Regions from separate parts of the Streptococcus sp. V940 genome, predicted to be linked through region 2. Evidence: predicted binding sites of a transcription regulator. Region 2 holds the regulator's gene; the other holds the start of a gene.
The links. Region 2 encodes NrdR, which represses ribonucleotide reductase genes. Its sites were predicted from a motif close to ACACNATATATNGTGT; they were not measured.
Positions count from the first base shown of each region.

Region 1 (3,425 bases), on a different contig from region 2:
CAAAGCACGTAATTGAGTACGGAACATTTGGTTACCAGTTTCAGAGATAGAGATACGCAAAGCACGGTAACCCAAGAATGGGTTCATTTCTTTAGGAAGATCGAAGTAAGGAAGTTCTTTATCCCCCCCGATATCCATTGTACGAACGACAACAGGTTTACCGTTCATACCTTCAAGAACTGCTTTGTAGGCTTCGTATTGGTCATCTTCTGTTGGGAAGTCTTGAGAGTCCATGTACAAGAATTCTGTACGGTAGAGACCAACAGCTTCAGCACCATTTTCGTTCACACCTTCAACGTCTTTAGGTGTACCGATATTTGCTGCCAATTCAAAGTGTTTACCATCTGCAGTAACAGTTTTAGCATCTTTCAAAAGAGCCCATTCAGCTTTTTGTTTAGCGTAAGCTTCACCAGCTGCTTTGAATTCTGTAATTTGTTCTTCAGTTGGGTTGATAACCACTTCGCCTGAAATACCTGAAACAGCCAAAATGTCGCCGTCTTTTACAAGTTCAGTGATGTTGTTTGTACCCAATACTGCAGCTATTTCAAGTGTACGCGCCATGATAGCTGAGTGGCTTGTACGTCCACCGATGTTGGTTACAAAAGCTTTTACAAAGTTTTTGTCCAATTGAGCAGTATCAGATGGAGTCAAGTCATGTGCAATCACGATTACTTCTTCATTAATAGAAGCTGGGTTTGGTAATTTCTTACCAAGAAGATTTGCCAAAACACGTTTGGTAACGTCGCGAATATCCGCTGCACGTTCTTGCATGTATGGATTGTCTTCCATTCCCTCAAAGATAGTAATAAACATGTCTGTTACTTCTTTAAGACCTGCTTCTGCATTTACTTTCTTAGCGCGGATAGTTTCTTTGATTTGACCGATCAATTCAGGGTCGGCAAGAACCATCAAGTGAGCGTCAAATACTTGTGCCGCTTCTTCTCCAAGCGTACCTACAGCTTTCTCGCGGATAAGAGAAAGCTCGTTTTGAGAAGCTTCAAGAGCAACATCCAAACGAGCCTCTTCTGCATTTGTATCTTCGACTGTAACAGTCTCGAACGATAAATCCGGTTGAACGAGTAGATATGCTTTAGCAACTGCAACACCATCAGATGCTGCGATTCCTTTAAGCATTTCTGTCATATTCTTATGCCAATCCTTCTTTTTCCATTGTTTCTGAGATAGCAGCGATAGCGTCATCAGCGTCTGCACCTTCAGCAGTGATTGTAACGTCAGCACCTTGACCAACACCAAGGCTCATAACACCCATGATAGATTTAAGGTTAACTGATTTACCTTTGTACTCAAGAGTAATATCTGAAGCAAATTTGCTAGCAGTTTGTACCAACAATGTTGCTGGACGTGCGTGAATACCTGTTTCTGCCACTACGTGGAAATCTTTAGAAGCCATAATTTGACTCTCCTTTAAATGTTTTCTTTTTGAGTTATATCTGATAACCCTTACAATTTGGTATTATATCATCTTCTAGGAATTTTTTCAAGTATTTTATGGGATTTCTTCTTTTTCCTTTCAGATAACTTGCTGAAAATCTTCTATTTTCTGTATCAAAATACATCATATAGTTTTTTATAATTTTAACATTTAGAAAACGCTGTTATTTATGGATTTTATTTTTTTACAATCACTATATATTGTGTTTGGATAACTCTCATCTAAAAAAAATCTACAATATTTAGTTTTTCTTCGTTGACAAAGATTTTTTTTCTGATATACTTAAGAAGTAATTAAATTTTGAAGGAGGAGTTACAGAATGGTAACCGTTTATTCTAAAAACAATTGTGTTCAATGTAAAATGACCAAACGATTCTTAGATAGTAACAACATCGCATATCGCGAAATCAATCTTGATGAACAACCTGAATTTATTGAACAAGTTAAAGAGCTAGGCTTCAGCGCTGCTCCTATCATTCAAACACCAACTGAAGTTTTCTCTGGTTTCCAACCAGCAAAACTTAAAAAACTTGCTTAAGTATCAGGATTAAAAGCTTCTATGTCAATCTTAGAAGCCTTTCTTTTGTAATGAATTAAAGGAAATTTTATGGGATTAAAACAACTTGAGGATGTAACTTACTTCCGTCTAAATAATGAAATCAACCGTCCTGTTAATGGACAAATCATGCTCCACAAAGATAAAGAAGCCTTGGACGCTTTCTTTAAAGAAAACGTTGTACCAAATTCTATGGTTTTTGATTCTATCACTGATAAAATTGATTACCTTATTAAGCAAGACTATATCGAAACAGCGTTTATCAAAAAATATCGTCCTGAATTCTTAGAAGAGCTTTATCAATTTATTAAAGACCAAAACTTCCAGTTTAAATCTTTCATGGCAGCATACAAATTTTACAATCAATACGCCTTGAAAACTAACGATGGAGAGTACTATCTTGAGAGCATGGAAGACCGTGTCTTCTTCAACGCTCTTTATTTTGCTGATGGCAATGAAACTATCGCAACTGATATCGCAAATGAAATCATCCACCAGCGATACCAGCCTGCTACACCTTCTTTCTTGAATGCAGGCCGTGCACGTCGTGGTGAATTGGTATCCTGTTTCTTGATTCAGGTAACAGATGATATGAACTCTATCGGACGTTCTATCAACTCAGCTCTTCAGCTTTCACGTATCGGAGGCGGTGTCGGAATTTCCCTCAACAACCTTCGTGAAGCTGGAGCCCCTATCAAAGGATATGAAGGTGCGGCTTCTGGTGTCGTTCCAGTTATGAAGCTTTTCGAAGACAGCTTCTCTTACTCTAACCAATTGGGTCAACGTCAAGGGGCTGGGGTTGTTTACCTTAACGTCTTCCACCCAGACATTATCGCTTTCCTTTCTACTAAGAAAGAAAATGCTGATGAAAAAGTTCGTGTAAAAACTCTCTCGCTTGGTGTTGTGGTACCAGATAAATTCTACGAATTAGCACGTAAGAATGAAGAAATGTACCTATTTAGCCCATATTCTGTAGAAAAAGAGTATGGCGTACCTTTCAACTACATCGATATCACAGAAAAATACGATGAGCTAGTTGCAAATCCAAACATCCGTAAGACAAAAATCAAAGCGCGTGATTTGGAAACCGAAATTTCTAAATTGCAACAAGAATCTGGCTATCCTTATGTAGTCAACATTGATACAGCTAACCGAGCAAATCCTGTCGATGGTAAGATTATCATGAGTAACTTGTGTTCAGAAATTCTTCAAGTCCAAGAGCCAAGTCTTATCAACGATGCGCAAGAATTCCTTCAAATGGGTACTGACGTTTCATGTAACCTTGGTTCAACAAACGTAGTCAACATGATGACTTCACCTGACTTTGGTCGTTCGATCCGAGCTATGGTACGTGCTTTAACTTTCGTTACAGATAGTTCTCACATCGTCGCTGTTCCTACAATCGACCACGGAAAC
Region 1 covers NZ_JBTHHZ010000001.1:753,942-757,366, forward strand. Annotated here, with positions in the region: gene ptsP (phosphoenolpyruvate--protein phosphotransferase) at 1-1,143, opposite strand, end outside; gene ACXYSM_RS03820 (phosphocarrier protein HPr) at 1,148-1,411, opposite strand; gene nrdH (glutaredoxin-like protein NrdH) at 1,773-1,991, shown strand; gene nrdE (class 1b ribonucleoside-diphosphate reductase subunit alpha) at 2,061-3,425, shown strand, end outside.
Region 1: the regulator NrdR is predicted to act here: its motif matches at 1,644-1,659, upstream of nrdH (glutaredoxin-like protein NrdH).

Region 2 (3,425 bases):
CATCCACATTCCCTTGACGGACGACTTTTCCGTCCTTGAGGAAAATAATCTCATCCAAGATAGGCTCGATATCTGAAATCAAGTGAGTTGAAATCAAGACAGTCGAAGTTGGAGAGTAGTTGTTGATGATGGTGTTCAAGATGTAGTCACGCGCTGCGGGATCGACACCACCGATTGGTTCGTCAAGGACGTATAGACGAGCGTCACGACTCATGACCAGGATCAACTGAACTTTTTCTTTGTTTCCTTTTGATAGTTTCTTGAAACGGCTATTCTCATCGATACCAAGGTCACGAAGAAGACCTTGAGCACGTTCCAGATTAAAATCTTTATAGAAGGTCTTGAAAAAGGTAAGAGCTTCTTTGACCTTCATCTGTTCGTTGAGATAGGTCGTATCAGGTAGATAAGAAACGATAGCCTTAGTTGCTGGGCTTGGTTCCATATCGTTGATAAGAATACGTCCTCCATCAGGTTGTAACAAGCCGTTGATTAGTTTAATCAGGGTTGTTTTTCCGGAACCGTTTGGGCCAAGGAGCCCCACAATCTTCCCTGCTGAAATTTCAAGGGAAACATTTTGAAGAGCAGGGCTTGCTCCATAGAATTTTGAAACATTTTCAAACGTTAACAAGGTCATAGTCTAAACTCCTTCAATATAATCTCTCAAAACAGTTGGTAGTTCTTCTTTTTCATAGCCAAATTCTACCATACCTATTACAAATTGCTGCAACTGTTCTTCTGATAGTTGCTTCCGGGATTGGAGGATTAGGTCCAAATCCTCGGTGACAAAACGCCCTGCAGTCCGCTTGGTGTATACGAAGCCTTCTCTTTCTAGGTCTGATAGGGCACGTTGGATGGTATTAGGATTGACGCCAGCCTCGCTAGCCAGTTCTCTGACAGTTGGCAGTTGTTGGTTGGGTTCTAGTTTATGAGAAACGATTTGCAGTTTGATCTTATCCATTATCTGCAAATAAATGGGTTTGTTGTTATCAAATGTCCAGGACATCACGGTCTCCTTTCAACAATTTCTTTTTGTATCACTTAAATAATACAACTAAACAAGAAACTTGTCAAGTCAAAAGGAGAATTATTTTGGGAATTGCTCAAAAAAATGGTATAATGAAAAGAAAACGACAAGGAGGGGAAGGCATGCGTTGTCCAAAATGTGGCGCTACTAAATCCAGTGTTATCGATAGTCGCCAGGCCGAAGAAGGAAATACCATTAGACGTAGACGTGAGTGTGAAGAATGTCAGCATCGTTTTACGACCTATGAACGTGTAGAAGAGAGAACGCTGGTTGTGGTCAAGAAGGATGGTACACGGGAACAGTTCTCCAGAGATAAAATCTTTAACGGGATTATTCGTTCGGCTCAAAAACGTCCGGTGTCTAGTGATGAGATTGGCATGGTGGTCAATCGTATCGAACAAAAACTCCTCAGTCGCAATGATAATGAAATTCAAAGCGAAGATATTGGTTCTCTGGTCATGGAAGAATTGGCTGAACTGGATGAAATCACTTACGTTCGTTTCGCCAGCGTCTATCGTAGCTTTAAAGACGTGAGTGAGCTCGAAAATCTTCTCAAACAAATTACGCAATCTTCAAAGAAGAAAAAGGAAAAATAAATGAAGCCTAATGATCGTTTTTCTTTTCTAAAGAATAATCGGGTGTCGCAAGATCCCACAACTTTGGTGCAGTGCTACCTCCCGATTATCGGTCAGGATGCGCTGAGTCTTTACCTTTATACCTTAGCTTTTTGGGATGATGGACAAAAAGAACACCTGTTTGCAGCTATCCTCAATCATCTCAATTTTGGGATGGATAGGCTGTTAAAGGCTTTTAAAATCTTATCAGCCTTCAATTTGGTTACCCTCTATCAAAAGGGTGACGGCTATGAACTTGCTATTCATCCAACGCTTTCTAGCTCGGATTTCTTGCGTCATACGGTTTATCGTACCTTATTGGAGAAAAAAATCGGTGAGCCAGCAGTTTCTGATTTGCGCCAAGAGCAGGCTGGCGGAGAGCCTTTGACTGTTCCTTTGAGTCAGGCCTTTCCAGAGATAGAAGAATTGGCTAGTCATGATGAGACACCAGTAACAGCTGATTTTAAAAATGATTTTGATTTGGAGCATTTTCGTCAGCTTATGGCGAGAGATAATCTCCGTTTCCAAGATGAACAGTCAGATGTTTTAGAGTTATTTAAAATTGCTGATGAGAAAAAATGGACCTGGTTTGAAACCTATCAACTAGCTAAAGGAACAGCTGTTTCACAAGTTATTTCTGTCAAGCGCATGCGTGAAAAATTAGCGCAAGAGTCTGTTGCATCGGACTTTAGTCCCCAAGAAGCAACCATTATCCGAGAAGCTAAAAGTAAAACTGCCTTGCAATTTTTAGCGGGAATCAAACAAACACTAAATGCTGGAATTATCCAAGCCGAACGCGATTTGCTAAAACAGATGGCAGATTTAGGCTTGCTTGATGAAGTTATCAATGTCGTTATCCTCTTGACCTTCAACAAGGTTGATTCGGCCAATCTCAATGAAAAATATGCCATGAAAGTGGCCAATGATTACTCTTATAACAAAGTCAGAACTGCTGAAGAGGCTGTGCTTCGAATTAGAGAAAAAAATCAAAAGGGGCAAGAATCAAAAACAGCGAAGACAAGCCAGGCAAAAACCAATGTTCCTAAATGGAGTAATCCAGAATATAAAAACACGTCATCAGCTGAGGAATTGGAAGAAATGGAACGCCAAACCCTAGAATTATTAGCGAAATTAGATAATGGAGGTGAATAGATGGAAAGTGTAGGAGATGTGCTAAAAGGTCATCCCAGCCGTTTTCAATACCAGGACCTGGTCCATCAAATTGTAAAAGATCCTGATGTTGCGGCTTTTATCCAGAAGGAATCTCTCAGTCAAGAGGAATTGAATCGTAGTATCTCTAAGTTTAACCAATACATCACCGAGCGTGATAAGTTCCTTCGCGGAGATACAGACTATATCGCGCGTGGTTACAAGCCTATCCTGGTCATGAACCATGGTTACGCAGATGTATCCTATGAGGAAACTCCGGAACTGATTGCGGCTGAAAAAGAAGCAGCTATTAAGAAACGTCTAAAATTAATCAATTTACCATCTAGTTTGAAAAATGTCAGCTTTTTAGATGTTTATCGTGATGATGTTGCACGTTTAGCTGTTCTAAATAGAATGATCAAATTTGTTAATGATTACCCAGAAAACCGTAAAGGTCTCTATCTCTATGGAGATTTTGGGGTAGGAAAGAGCTTTATGGTGGCTGCCCTAGCCCATGATTTGTCAGAAAAACGTGGCGTTTCATCAACTCTTCTCCATTATCCGAGCTTTGTCATTGATGTCAAAAATGCTATCGGTGATGGAAATGTCAAGAATTTGGTGGATGAAATCAAGCAAGC
Region 2 covers NZ_JBTHHZ010000002.1:257,066-260,490, forward strand. Annotated here, with positions in the region: gene ACXYSM_RS07165 (ABC transporter ATP-binding protein) at 1-634, opposite strand, end outside; gene ACXYSM_RS07170 (GntR family transcriptional regulator) at 638-1,003, opposite strand; gene nrdR (transcriptional regulator NrdR) at 1,147-1,620, shown strand; gene ACXYSM_RS07180 (replication initiation and membrane attachment family protein) at 1,621-2,790, shown strand; gene dnaI (primosomal protein DnaI) at 2,791-3,425, shown strand, end outside.